3 regions of the Neorhizobium descurainiae genome follow, and region 1 is predicted to be linked to each of the others. Evidence: riboswitches for the same ligand, from Rfam matches in the RefSeq annotation. Region 1 holds a riboswitch; each other region holds the start of a gene.
What was found. A riboswitch is a leader RNA that binds a small molecule or an ion and turns the genes downstream of it on or off. The one in region 1 is predicted to bind cobalamin.

Region 1 (4,743 bases):
CGTCAAATCCTGCCGGCGCACCAGATCGAGCAGGCCGATCTGATGGCCGATGTCGAGATGGTTTGTCGGCTCGTCGAGGAGCAATATCTTCGGCTGCTGCGCGAGCGCGCGGCCGATATGCAGGCGCTGGCGTTCGCCGCCGGAAAGCGTGTGCCAAAGCCGGCCGGACAGGTGGGCCATGTCGACGTTCCGAAGCGCCGCCTCGACGATCACGTCGTCCTCAGACGACCAGGGCGACAGAGGTCCGAGATAGGGCGTGCGCCCAAGCTCCACCGCCTGCCGGGCGGTGATCCTCTCGCCGGTTTCCGCCTGCTGCTCCACTAGCGCCAGCCGGCGGGAAACCTCGCGCCGCCCGAGCGCGGTAATCGGCACGCCGTCCAGCAGGACTTCGCCGGACTTCGGCTTACGGATGCCGGCAAGCAGCGCCATGAGGCTCGTCTTTCCCGAACCGTTCGGGCCGATGATGCCGAGAAACTCGCCGGTGCGCACGTCGAGCGAGACATCGCGCAGGATTTCGGCGCCGCCGGCGGTCCATGAAACATTCCTGGCCGAAAGCGTCATGCGCGGCCCCTCCTCTGTCCGAGAATCAAGGCGAAGGCCGGCGCCCCGACGAGCGCGGTGATCACGCCGATCGGCAGGACCTGGCCGGGTATCAAGATGCGCGACAGGATATCCGCCACGATCATGAAGACGGCGCCGATCAGCGCCGCCGCCGGCAGGAGCACGCCGTGGCGGACGCCGACCAGCATGCGCGCCGCATGCGGGATGACCAGCCCGACGAAGCCGATCGATCCGACGATGGACACCATGACCGCCGTCATCATGGCGGAGATGCCGACCAGCACGAGATAGATGCGGCGGACCGAAATGCCGAGCGAGGCGGCCTGCTCCGCGCCGAAGGTGAAGGCATCGAGCGACCGGGCGTGCCAGAGGCAGACCGCAAGCCCCGACAGGGCCGCAGGTATGGCAAGCCAGGCATCCGGCCAGCGGACGCCGGAAAGATTGCCGAGCAGCCAGAACATGATGCCGCGCGCCTGTTCAGCGGTCGCCGCCTTGGTGACGATGAAGGAGGTGAGCGCATTGAAAAGTTGCGAGCCTGCGACGCCGGCGAGGATGATGGCCGCCGTTCCCCTGCCCGCCTTGACGGCCAGCAGGCTGACGAGCGCGAAGGCGACGAGCGCCCCGAAAAAGGCGCCCATCGGCAGCGTCAGGAGACCTCCGCCGAAGCCGAGGATCGCGACGCCCACGGCGCCGGTGGAGGCCCCCGCCGAAATGCCGAGAATATAGGGATCGGCCAGGGGATTGCGCAGCAGCGACTGCAGCACGACGCCGGAGAGGGCAAGCGAGGCGCCGCAGCAGGCCGCTACGACCGCGCGGCTCAACCTGTAGCTCCAGACGATGCCCTCATCGATCGGCTCCAGCGGATAGCCCGCATCCCAGAGCCGGTTGGCGACCGTCTTGGCAACGACCTCGAACGGGATCGCGGTCTCGCCGATCGCCGCGCCCAGCCAGAGCGCGGCGACGAGGACGGCGAGCGCGAGCGAAACCGCACCCGTCCGGCCGATCGAGGACATGGCCCGGCTCATTCGGCGAGGCCGGCGGCTGCGATGGCGTCCGCAAGCACCTCGATCCCTTCGATCGTGCGGATCGTCGGGTTCATCGCCTGCGCGTCCATGTCGAAGACATGGCCGTTCTTCGCGGCCGGCATCAGGCTTGCGACCGGGTCGGTCTCAAGGAACCTGTGCTTGGCCTCGATGCTGTCCAGCGGATAGCGGCGGCGCTCCATGGCGCCCGCGACGATCATGGTCGGATCGGCCTTGGCGATGGTTTCCCAGCCGACCGTCGGCCATTCGTCGTCCGTCTCGATGATGTTGCGGATGCCAAGCGCCGACATGATATAGCCCGGCGCGCCGTTCCTGCCGGCGACATAGGGATCGGCGCCCGCGGCGCTCGAGAACCAGAAGACGGCGGAAAGCTTGCCTTGCGCAGACGCGACCTTGGCACGGGCGGCGGCCTCACGCTGCTTCAGATCGGCCACGACCTCCTCGCCCTTGTCCTGCACGTCGTAGATCTTGGCGAGCTCGCGGATTTCCCGGTAAACGAGGTCCATGGTGAAGACCTGGTGGCGGACGCCGTCGCTCGCGGCGGAATTTTCCTTGCCGGTGCAATCGGACGGCGACGTGTAGACCGGTATGCCGAGTTCTGCGAACTGTTCCGGCTTGCCGACCACGCCTTCGGGTCCGACCTGCCACTGGAACTGCACGGCGACGATATCCGGCCTTTTGCCGAGCACGCTTTCGAAGCTCGGCTCGTTATCGGCGAGCCGGTCGATTTTGGCGTTCACCTCCTCATATTCCTTGAGGACCGGTCCGACCCAGAGCGCGGTGCCGACGACCTTGTCCGCCAGGCCTAAGAGATAGAGGATTTCGGTGCTGCTCTGGCCGATCGACACGGTACGCGACGGCGCCTTTTCGAAAGTCACCTGCCGGCCGCAGTTCTCAAGAGTGAGCGGATAGGCGGTTTCCGCCGCCACGGCACCGTGGAACAGGCCGGAGGCGATCAAGGAGATGGCGCCGAGGCCGGCGCGGAACGGCCGTTTCAGAAAGATATTCATCGTGTTTCCCCGAATGTGACGTGAATGCCGCCGGCAAATCCATGTGCCGGGCAGTAGTGAAGCTCAGAATGCCCTTGAGGCAGCCCGATTGGCCGAACGATCGTCGAGATTTGGGGAATGCGAAGCGCCAGGGCGCCCTGCGGCGCGGATGGTGATCATGTCCTGCTCCTGTTCCGGGCATCCCCGCCCGTGCGATGGATCGATGTTCGACGGCAGGTCTCCTGGCTCGCGGATATCCGCCGTCCATCTGCCTTCCCGCGCCGCATGGACGCAGTGGCATGGCGCCTTCCGGCGCCACGAGGATGGACAGCAATCCGCTTACAGTTGCGGGGGCAGCCACGGCATTGGCCCCTTTCGGGCGTCCGCACCGTGTTCCCTTTTCATCCCCTCCGAGTCACCGTCGGGGAACCGTCGCGTTCAGTTATGCCGAGCGCGGCGATCGCGTCAAGCCGCGAGAGACGAGTGCCGTCAATGGACGGCGCCGGAGCCTCCGATGGCGACGATGCTGAAGGGCTGCCCCTCGACCGCAATGGTGCGAGCCTCCTTCAGGGTCCCGATGTCGATCATCCGCACAAGGCCGTGGCGGGGATCGGTGATGGCGATCTCATCGCCGGCCACTGCAAGGCGCGGGCGCGGATCGCGCCAATGGCCGTCCTTGCTGTAGGGCTCGGTGACGGTTGCCGATGCGGCGATTTCGCCACGCAGCACGTCGACGACGTGCAATTGCCCGTCTTCGGTCAGCACATAGGCATTCTTGACGCGCGCAGGGTCAAGCGCGAAATCGATGCGCCGGGTCGGCAGGTCCACCAGGCGGTAGGGCTCGGCGCTTTCCGGATCGATCAGGGCGATCCTGTCCTCGCCATAATTGCCGAGAAAGAACTGCATGACCTTGCTGCCGAGCAGGGTCGTCACCTTTCCCTTCGGTAGCGCTTCGCCGTATTCCAGCATTTCGAGCTCGACGCCGCCCTGCTTGCCGGGACGCGCGACCAGGACGCCCTCTGCGCAACCGAAGGCGGCCAGCCTCGCCGAAAAGGCCTCTCCGTGCAGGGCCGTGCAAGGTTCGACCTCGCCGACCTGTCCGCCGCTCGCGTCGAGGACGCGCAGGCCGAGGCGCGGCGGCAGTTCGTCCGGCTTCGTCTCAACCTTCGTATCGGGAACGGAAACAAGCATCGCCTCCCCCATGGGAACGGCGACCCCGTGATGCGGCGCCGTCGCATCGACGGTCCTTTCAGATATCTTGCCCTCGAGCAGTCCCTCTTCGGAAAGAAGCTTCGCCTTGCCTTCCCTGTCGTAGAACAGCACTACGTCGTCGCCGTGCATGACGGCATGGACCGGCCGTTTTCCGTCGAACGCGACCGGCAGCATTTCGGGGTCGGACGTTTCGAGATCGCGATGCTCGCCGTGGTCGGACAGCGTCACGCCGGATTTGATCGCCTGGACCGTATCGGCCTCGCTCTGGACGGCGAAGACGGTGCGGCCGGAACTGCTGGCGGCCAGTGCGGCGTAACCCTTCAGGGCGAACTCGCCGATCTCCTTTCCCGTCGCCGCGTCGAAGGACCGGGCCACGGGAGCCGTGTGATCGGCGACGAACAGCCGCCATGTCTGCTTCTCCTCCTCGGCCTGGGCCGAACCCATCAAAATGCCTGCCGCGGCAAAACCCCCGACCATCGTCGATCTGGACATCATTGGAAATCTCTCCTTGGTATGTAATAACATTACATCACGTATCGGAGTTTCCGGAAGCTGTCCAGCCTGTTCGATGCGAGCCGAGAAACTTCCGGTCGCGGCCAGGACGAGACGGGCGGCTGGGCAATATCGTCCGGCGCCGGTTCCAGGAGGGTTTCGAGGAGGACGCGGAGGAAATGGGCGAAAAAGAAAAAGCCCGCTTCGGCGGTAGCCTAACAAAAACGCGAAATGCCAGATGTCGCAGAAACCGGCCGCACATTCGAAGTCATGCGACTGATTTTGCGGCAGAATTCCTTTTCAGGATTCACTCTGAGCGGGTGGGGTCGCAGGACCTGGATTTCCGCGACAATACATCACGCTAAACAGTTCGGTTCGCCCGCGCCAAGCCATGTGCGACCAGGCGGTCAATGATCTCGGGGTAGCTGACGCCGCTTGCCGCCATC
Region 2 (4,743 bases), on a different contig from region 1:
CGCTGCCGGCCCCTTCCACCAGCACAAGGTCGGCCTGGCTGCGGAGCAGTTCGAAACTTTCCATCACCCGCTGCATCAGCTTCGGCTTGAGATCCTGGTATTCAGCCGCTTTGGCATTGCCTTCGACCTTGCCCTGCACGACGACCTGCGCGCCTACCTCGCTCTGGGGCTTCAGCAGGACCGGGTTCATGTGGACGCTGAGCGGTGCTTTCCCAGCGCGCGCCTGCAGCGCCTGCGCCCGGCCGATCTCGCCGCCATCCGCCGTCACGGCCGCATTGTTCGACATGTTCTGCGGCTTGAACGGCAGGACCTTCAGGCCGCGCAAGGTGAAGGCGCGGGCAAGCCCGGCCACGACCAGCGACTTGCCCACATCCGAGCCCGTTCCCTGAAACATCAGCGCGCGGGCGGTCATGGCTTAGAACTCGATGCCGGCCTGGGCCTTCACGCCGGCCTTGAAATGGTGCTTCACCAGCGTCATTTCGGTCACCATGTCGGCGGCTTCGATGAGCGCCGGTTTGGCGTTGCGGCCGGTGACGACCACATGCAGGTCCGGCCGGCGGGCCTGCAATGCGGCGATCACCGTGCCGAGATTGAGATAATCGTAACGCAGCGCGATATTGAGCTCGTCGAGAATGACGAGGCCGATCGTCTCGTCCGCCATCAGGTCCAGCGCCTTCCCCCATGCCTTTTCGGCGGCGGCGATATCCCGTTGCAGGTCCTGCGTTTCCCAGGTGAAGCCCTCGCCCATCGTATGCCAGACGACCCGATCGCCGAAGACGGCCAGCGCCGGCTGTTCGCCGGTCGACCAGGCACCCTTGATGAACTGCACCACGCCGACGCGGCGGTTGTTGCCGAGCATGCGCAGCGCCAGACCGAATGCGGCGGTGGATTTACCCTTGCCGGAACCGGTATGGACGATGAGAAGGCCCTTTTCGAGGATCTTCCCGGCCACTTCCGCATCCTGCACCGCCTTGCGGTTCGCCATCTTGGCGCGGTGGCGCTCGGCTGCCGCCTGATCGATCTCCTTCACCGCGAAGCAAGCCCCGCCGAAGGGCGCACCGCGACATCTTCGCCGGCGCGGAACTTCTCGCGGACCACCGCGATGAGCGCGCCGAGCACTGCCCAGAACACCAGATTGGTGACGTAAACGGCATTGACGAAGCGGGCATGCAGCTCCAGCGGCACCGCCGTCTCATGCGTCGGCGGCAGGGGAGCGCCAACCAGATGCGGAGCGACCAGCAGAACGATCGCCAGCACGGCAAACACGACCGAACGGGTATAGGCGAGCAGGCCGAGGCCGAGAGCGGTGCAGATGGCCGTCGAAATCCACCAGATCTGGCGCGGACCGAGCTCGGCGGCCGGCATGCCCGGCAGTTCCGGCGGCAGGCCGAGGCCGGGAGCGAGGCTGACGGTGAGGAAGCCGGCAATGCCGAACATCAACCCGCCGCGCCAGCCCTTGAAGCCTCCCAGGGCTTCCGAAGCGGCGATCAGCACGAGACCGAAGCCGATTGCCGACAAGATATCGGCTGCGGCGGTGTAGATGAGGCGCTCAAAACCGTCGGCGGGAGCCCAGGCCTCCTCGTCGTGGCTATGTTCAGCCGCCGCAGGGGGCGCGACACCGCCAGCCGGGGCAGCCTCATGGTTGTGGCTGTGACCGGCCTCGGCACCGCCGGCATTTTCATAGGTCTCGGCCTGCAGGATGAGCGGCACCGTCGAGAAATGCTGCATGACGGTGAGGAGAAGTCCCGACAACAGCCCGGCGATCACCGCCGTGAAGACGATGTTACGAAACAGCGACATTTGGAAATTCCTCTCAGTGGCAGGGGAAGGCCAGGGAATGGCGCGTGTCGTGGGCGGCGTTGTGGACGACTTCCAGATGCGAGAAGCCGACAAAACCGACGATGAACAGGCCGAGAATGGCCGTCATGCCGAGGGGAATGATCTTCGAAGCGGAAACGCTGACCGCACTTGCGGCAGAATTCGTTACCATGGTCTCGTCCTTTCGCCCTCCACCCGAGGGCTGTTCAAGTTTCTCACCACCTCTGGCAGGTCTCCTGGCTCGCGGATCAGGCGCCTCTCGCCCGCCTTCCCGGATTGCTCCAGTGGCTTGACGGCCAACCGGCCGTTTTGGACGAAGACTTTCCGCTTACAGTTGCGGGGGCAGCCACGGGTTTGACGGCAAATCCGTCGCACCGCATTCCCTCAAAACCCTTTCGGGCACCATAGGTCCGGTCACTATAGACGAATTCGCGAGCCCCGCAATCGCCTTTGCGACGCCCGCCGCACTCCATTGACATAGGGCTATGACCGGGCTTAGTTGAAAGAAGACGGTCCTTTTCCGGCAACGGGAAGGGCTAAGAGAGAATGCGGTGCGATCCTTGGGATCAATGCCGCGGCTGCCCCCGCAACTGTAGGCGGCGAGCCATTTTGCCGAGCAAGGCCTCTGGGCCGGAAAGCCACTGGGAAAACCGGGAAGGCAGGCAAATGGCGGCGACCCGCGAGCCAGGAGACCTGCCGTTCGATTTAAGCTTCGCCGGGCGGGGTGCTCCGGAGGAAGTCTTGTCATTCACCGCAGGCGGGCTTGCCCTTCTGCTCCGCGCCCCGATTTTTCGAACTGGCGGTAACGCGGCTTAGATGATGAGTGACGAGCGAAAAGACGATCTGGAAACCGTCCCGGAAGCCGTGGATGTGACGATCTTCGTCTGCACCAATTGCCGCGACGAGATCGATCCCGAAACACGCCCCGGCATCGGGATGATCGCCGCTCTGCGGGAAGCTACAGCCGGCAAGCCGCTTGCCGTAAAGCCCGTCACCTGCCTCGCCAATTGCGAAAAGAGCCCGAGCGCGGCCTTCAACCACCGATCCGGCTGGTCTTACGTTTTCGGGCATCTGACGCTGGAGAATGTCGAAGACATCGTGACCGGCGCAATGATGCTCGCCGGGGACGAGCGCGGCTTCCTTCCCCTTCGTGGCCGTCCCGCCTGCCTCCGCGGCAAAGGCATGACGGCCCGCATTCCACCCTTCCACCATCACGAGGACATGCCTTCATGAGCGTCAATTTCGACCGCGTTCCCTGCACCGTCGTCACCGGGTTCCTGGGCGCCGGCAAGACCACGCTGATCCGCAGCCTGATCGAGAAGCTCGACGGTAAGCGCCTGGCGATCATCGTCAACGAATTCGGCGATGTCGGCATCGACGGCGACGTGCTGAAGGGCTGCGGCATCGAGACCTGCCCGGAAGACAATATCATCGAGCTCGCCAACGGCTGCATCTGCTGCACCGTCGCCGACGACTTCGTGCCGGCGATCGACCAGATCCTCTCCCGCGAACCGCGCGTCGACCATATCCTCATCGAGACTTCCGGACTTGCGCTGCCGAAGCCGCTCGTCCAGGCCTTCCAGTGGCCGGATGTGAAGGCGCGCGTGACGGTGGATGGCGTCGTCGCCGTGGTCGACGGCGTGGCTCTGGCGGAGGGCCGGGTCGCCGACGATCACGGCGCGCTGGAAGCCCAGCGGCAGGCAGACGACTCGATCGACCATGACGACCCGGTCGAGGAAGTCTTCGAGGACCAGGTCGCCTGTGCCGACATGATCGTTCTGACCAAGACCGATCTTCTGGATGCCGCAGGGCTCGCCACCGCCAAGGATCGCGTTACCGCCCACCTGCCGCGGGCCGTGAAGATCGTCTCGGCCGCGAATGGGGCGATCGATCCGGCAGTGCTGATCGGCCTCGGGCTCGCCGTCGAGGATGACATCGGGAACCGCAAGACGCATCACGACGACGAGCTCGATCACGACCACGACGACTTCGACAGCTTTGTCGTCGACCTGCCGGCCGTGGCGGATGCCGAAGCACTCGCCGCCCGCATCTCCGTGACGGCGGAAGCCGAGAACGTCCTGCGCATAAAAGGCTTTGTGGAGGTCGCGGATAAGCCGATGCGCCTGCAGGTCCAGGCTGTAGGATCGCGCGTGAACCATTATTTCGACCGCGCCTGGGCGCCCGGCGAAGCGCGGCACGGCCGTCTTGTCGTGATCGGCGAAAAAGGGATCGACCGCGCGGCGATCGAAAGGATGCTGGCCGCATAAGGCAACGGAAATGCACATACTTGCCACCACATCGTCGTCGCTCGACGACCTGATCGAGCCGGTCGACCTCAACCAGTCGCCCGCCGATGTGGTGGTGCTGTCCTTTTCCGGCAGCGACCTGAACGGCATCGCTGCAGCCTGGGACAAGGGTCGGGCGAGCCTGCGGCTGGCCAACCTTTCCGACCTGCGGCACCCGATGTCCGTCGACCTCTGGGTGGAGAAGACGGCGGCACATGCGAAGGTCATCCTTGTGCGCATTCTCGGCGGCTATGACCGCTGGGCCTATGGGGTGGATGAACTTTCACGCATGGCGAAGCGCAAGAGGATCGCGCTCGTGCTTCTGCCCGGCGAATGCAGCATTCGTGACGAGCGGCTTGTCGGCGCCTCGACGGTTTCCGAAGAGCAGCTTGCCGGCATTCTCGCCTGCTTCCGCGAGGGCGGCCCGGACAATATGCGGCGGCTGGCAAGGCGACTGGCCGCGCTGGCGCGAAACGAAACAGCGCCCCTGCCTGGCGCGGCGGCGATGCCGAAGGCCGGTTTCTACAAGCCCGGCCATGGCATCGTCAGCGTCGAGAGGCTGCTTTCCAGCCTCGCTGCCGATGCGCCGCGCCTGCCGATCCTCTTCTACCGTTCCATGCTGCTTGCCAACGATGCCGCG
Region 3 (4,743 bases), on a different contig from region 1:
AAATTCATCCTGAATGCGTGATTAACGCCCCGGAGCAACGGAAGCCCGGCCCGGGCAGCGTGCCCGAACCGGGTTCCACATCCAGCCCCGAGACGATTTTTACCGGTACGGCGATACGCATCGCGCCCGGACGCCGGCGCGCGGCACATAGGTATTGTCCGATGCGCGATAGCTACGGTAGCGGCTCTCGCACCAGGCGACATGTCGGCCGGAATAAGGGCCGCGATCATTTGCAATCGCTCCGCCGATGATTACCCCGGTGCCGAAGGCCGCCAGCGGGAACCAGAAGCCATTGTAATACCGATAGCCCGGACGGCGATCGCGATAGCCGCGATAACCGCGATGCCAGCCGTAGCGGTCGCGCCGCCAGTCACGGCGATCCCGGTACTGGACATCCGTCACGGCGCTTGCAGCCGAAATGGCGGGAGCCGAAGGCATCTGCAAAGCCTGAGCCGATGTGAAGCTGGTGAGCGCAGAAGCGACCGCAAGCGCTGCCGCGGTCAAACGCAGGTGGAGGGGTCTCATCCTGGTGTTTCCTTTCAGGAAGTATTGGCAGAAAACAACGCGGATAGAAGGACTTGGTTCCATGACGGCCGGGCTGGAGCCAATCACGAATAAGCGATCGGTCCCAGGGCAAACTGCATCATGCGACGATCGAAAGCATCGTCTGATCGCCCTGAAGGCGATTGACCATGAAATTCGAATACCATTCGACGAACTGCATGACGCCGCCCTCGTGGATCGCCGAATAAGGTCCCGGCTCATATGCCGGCGAACGGATCCCGAAGGCGTTTTCCTCGACGATCTGGCGGTCCTGGTCGTTGGTCATGTTCCAGACATGCGTCAGCTCTTCGAGATTGTAATCGACGCCCTCGACCGCATCCTTGTGGACCAGCCATTTGGTGGTGACCGCCGTTTCCTCCGGTCCGAGTGGTGTGACGCGGAAGGAGACCGCATGGTCGCCCAGCATGTGGTTCCACGTGGTCGGGTAATGGAAGAGCAGCATCGTGCCGATCCCATCGATCGTCACGTCGTCGGAGAGTTTTCGCTGCACGGCATTCCTGCCCGACATCGTGTAGCTTTCGGCGCCCTCGATCAGCGGCATGCGGGCGACGCGGAACTGGCCGTCCGGCGATATCCTGAACTCGCTCGGCAGATCGGCCGCCTCGCAGCGCCGCCAGTGCTCGATGATGACCGGATCGTCGATCGCGCCCGACACGCCGGTGACGGTAGGCGCTTCCGGAAACGTGCGGCAGAGTTCCGGGTGATTGCCGGCGCAATGATAGCATTCGCGGTTGTTTTCCCAGACGAGCTTCCAATTGCCCTTCTCGATGATCGTCGACTGGTGGGCGACCTTGGCCTCCGACAGGCGGTGCGGCGCCATATAGGGCTCGATCGCCTCGCGAACGGGCGCGAAATCCGGCGCCTCGTTGGCAAGGCAGATGAAGATGTAGCCGGCGACGCTCTCGCAATGGACCTTCTTCAACCCGAACTCTCTCTTGTCGAAATCCTGGCCCATCTGCCGGGCGATGAGCAGCGAGCCGTCGAGTTCGTAGGTCCATTGATGGTAGGGACAGACGAGCCGCACCGCCGAGCCGCTTTCCTTGGTGCATACCCGGCTGCCGCGGTGGCGGCAGGTATTGTGGAGCGCCCGGATCAGGCCGTCACGGCCGCGCACGACGACGACCGGATAGTCGCCGATCTGCAACGTGAAATAGCTGCCGGCCTTGGGCAGTTCGCAATCGTGGCCGACGAACAGCCAATCGCGATACCAGATCAATTCGAGATCGAGCTTGTAATAATCGGGATCGGTGTAAAAGGCCTGTTCGAGGCTGAAGCCTTCGCGGCGGTTCTTGAGCTGCCGCAGGACCTGACTGCGAGTTTCCATCTTGCCTTCCTTGTCGAAGCGAGCCTTGGGGCGGCCTGCGGAAGGACATGGAAACGCCGGCCGGTCTCGCCCCGCCAATCTCCGCGTCCCGAGCGCCCGCCGCGATCGGTCAAATTCTCTTTCACCTCAGGCTGGTTTCCGGGCTCAGGAGCTGTCCCTCGCGGGACGGGCATGGCGCCTTCCCGGGCGGCCCTTGCGGCTCTTTCCCAGTGGCTTGTGCCATGCCTCTTACACTCCACCACCGTTGCGGGGGCAGCGCCGGGCTTCGACCGGCTTCCCAATTCTCCGCCCTCCCTAGCGAGGCGGCACCTTGAGCTTGCAGCGGATATAATCATCTGCCCCACGTGTCGCATAGGCAACATTGCGACATCGGCAACCGCATTGACGACGGCTTCGGAAAACCCTTAAGCCCCGCGAAAGGAAAACCTGTCATTGAGGGCTGAAGCTCAAGATTTCCGGCATCAACAGGAGCGATGCCCCCGTGCAGGCCAAAGGAAAATTCCGCTACTACGAAGCTCCTCCGCCGAAGCCTCCCGCGCCGGCGGGGACGAAGCCTACCGCGCATTCGGAATTCCTGCGGACCGGACGCATCGCCCGCGACAGCGCCATCTGGGTGCCGGCAGAACGGCGCTATATCGGTTATGCGGACGTCGCCGCGCGCACCGGCAAGAAACTGGAAGCAGCCGGAGAAAAGAGCCACGAGCGGATCAACGCATTCCATCGATCGATCCAGTTCCCGAAGATCATCTTCCACCGCACGCTCGACGAGCGTCCGCATCTCGGCTACTGCCATGTCACGGCCGCGAGAACGTTCCTCGGACGCCGCATGCCGGTCAGCTGGTCCTTCTATATCGCCAATTTCTTTTCCGAGATCGGCGAGGAGGAAAGGTTCTTCGAACGCATCAGCACGACCTATTCGCGCATGTACTTCGCCGTGGCGATCGAGGGGGAGCCGGGCGAACCGTTCCGGATCGACCGCTCGATCCGCAAGAACGGGCTCCTGTTCCAGACCAACGATCCGATGGAAGCGATCAAGAACGTGCTGACGCTCGGCGCATCGAGCCATGCGCTGCGCGAAATCATCAAAAAGCTTTGACGGAAGCCCGGTCCGCGCTATTGACGGGCGGACATGACGGCCGACATCATCGACATCACCCGGGATCATGAACGCGCGCTCCTCAAGGCCTCAGCCGTCTTGGCGGAAGGTTATCCGGTGGCGATCCCCACCGAGACCGTTTACGGGCTTGCCGCGGACGCCACCAACCCGGCAGCCATTGCCCGCATTTACGAGACCAAGGGCCGGCCGCGCTTCAACCCGCTGATCTGCCATGCGGCCGATCTTTCCATGGCCGAGCGCTATGCGGTTTTCGACCCGATCTCGAAAAAGCTCGCCGAGACCTTCTGGCCGGGGCCGCTGACGCTGATCCTGCCGCTGAAGCCGGAAAGCGGCATCCACTCGCTCGCCACCGCGGGTCTCGACACGATCGGCATCCGCCTGCCGAAAGGGTTCGCATCCGAGCTCATCCGCGCCTTCGGGAAGCCGCTTGCCGCGCCGAGCGCCAACACGTCCGGCAAGGTGAGCCCGACAAGCGCGCAGCATGTGGCGGAGGACCTGGGCGACAGGCTCAAGCTCATCGTCGATGGCGGCGCAGCCCCCGTCGGCGTGGAATCGACCATCGTCCGCGTCGAGGACGGCATTATCCGCCTACTGAGACCCGGCGGCGTCGCGGTGGAGGAGATCGAGAAAGCCACCGGCCTCCCGGTGATCCGGCCGGACGGCCCGGCGGCGATCATCGAGGCGCCGGGCATGCTCGCCTCCCACTATGCGCCGGGCGCGGCCGTCCGGCTCAACGCCGATCACGTCGAACCCGGCGAAGCGCTGATCCGGCTGGGTTCCGCCCCGGTAAAGGGAATAGAGCTTGCCACCGCGGTTTTTGATTTGAGCCCTTCCGGCGATCTTGCGCAGGCGGCGGCAAATCTGTTCGCTTACCTGAAGCGCGCCGATGCGACCGGTGCGGCCCGTATTGCCGTCACGCCCATTCCCGACCACGGGCTTGGCGAGGCGATCAACGACCGGCTGGCCCGCGCCGCCGCGCCACGGGAATAGGAGGAGGCTGCCGATGGATATTTCCGGACCGAAACCAGAGCTTCTCGACCGCTTCGCGGCGATCGTCGGCGAAAGCCATGTCCTGCGCGACCCGCAGGACATGGCCCCGCATCTCGTCGAGGGCCGCGGGCTCTATCAGGGCTCCTCGCCCATGCTGCTGAAGCCCGGCTCGACGCAGGAGGTTTCGGAAATCCTCAAGCTCGCGAGCGAGACCGGGACGCCGATCGTGCCGCAAACGGGCAATACCGGCCTCGTCGGCGGCCAGACGCCCCGCACCGGCGGCAGCGACCTGATCGTCTCGCTCGAACGGATGAACCGCATCCGCGATGTCGACCCCGTTGCCAACGTGCTCGTCGCCGATGGCGGCGCGATCCTCGCCGACGTGCAGAAGGCGGCCGAGGCGGCCGGCCGGCTGTTTCCGCTGTCGCTCGGTTCGGAAGGCTCCTGCCGCATCGGCGGCAATCTCTCCACCAATGCCGGCGGCACCGCCGTGCTCGCCTACGGCAACATGCGCCAGCTCTGCCTCGGTCTGGAGGTTGTATTGCCGACGGGCGAGATCTGGGACGGGCTGCGCCGCCTCAAGAAGGACAATACCGGCTACGACCTGCGCGACCTCTTCATCGGCGCGGAAGGCACGCTCGGCATCATCACCGGCGCCGTCCTGAAACTCTTTCCGCAGCCGGCCGGCCACCAGGTGGCGCTGGCGGGCCTCGACTCCCCTGAAGATGCCCTGAAGCTCTTCGAGCGG

Region 2: another riboswitch for cobalamin. It lies ahead of ACMGE0_RS19500 (DUF1636 family protein); the one in region 1 lies ahead of ACMGE0_RS33140 (ABC transporter substrate-binding protein).
Region 3: another riboswitch for cobalamin. It lies ahead of ACMGE0_RS13110 (aromatic ring-hydroxylating oxygenase subunit alpha); the one in region 1 lies ahead of ACMGE0_RS33140 (ABC transporter substrate-binding protein).

Annotation. Positions count from the first base shown of each region.
Region 1 is NZ_JBLFFK010000050.1:1,123-5,865, forward strand. Features, by position in the region: gene ACMGE0_RS33130 (ABC transporter ATP-binding protein) at 1-561, opposite strand, end outside; gene ACMGE0_RS33135 (FecCD family ABC transporter permease) at 558-1,586, opposite strand; gene ACMGE0_RS33140 (ABC transporter substrate-binding protein) at 1,583-2,614, opposite strand; cobalamin riboswitch at 2,809-3,041, opposite strand; gene aztD (zinc metallochaperone AztD) at 3,083-4,282, opposite strand; gene ACMGE0_RS33150 (D-alanine--D-alanine ligase family protein) at 4,659-4,743, opposite strand, start outside.
Region 2 is NZ_JBLFFK010000011.1:164,949-169,691, reverse strand. Features, by position in the region: gene ACMGE0_RS19520 (cobyric acid synthase) at 1-412, opposite strand, end outside; gene cobO (cob(I)yrinic acid a,c-diamide adenosyltransferase) at 416-1,030, opposite strand; gene ACMGE0_RS19510 (CbtA family protein) at 1,027-1,800, opposite strand; gene ACMGE0_RS19505 (CbtB domain-containing protein) at 1,814-1,990, opposite strand; cobalamin riboswitch at 2,028-2,240, opposite strand; cobalamin riboswitch at 2,312-2,533, shown strand; gene ACMGE0_RS19500 (DUF1636 family protein) at 2,635-3,051, shown strand; gene cobW (cobalamin biosynthesis protein CobW) at 3,048-4,085, shown strand; gene cobN (cobaltochelatase subunit CobN) at 4,096-4,743, shown strand, end outside.
Region 3 is NZ_JBLFFK010000006.1:95,213-99,955, forward strand. Features, by position in the region: gene ACMGE0_RS13105 (BA14K family protein) at 100-525, opposite strand; gene ACMGE0_RS13110 (aromatic ring-hydroxylating oxygenase subunit alpha) at 644-1,888, opposite strand; cobalamin riboswitch at 2,001-2,216, opposite strand; gene ACMGE0_RS13115 (DUF6656 family protein) at 2,370-2,984, shown strand; gene ACMGE0_RS13120 (L-threonylcarbamoyladenylate synthase) at 3,018-3,995, shown strand; gene ACMGE0_RS13125 (FAD-binding oxidoreductase) at 4,009-4,743, shown strand, end outside.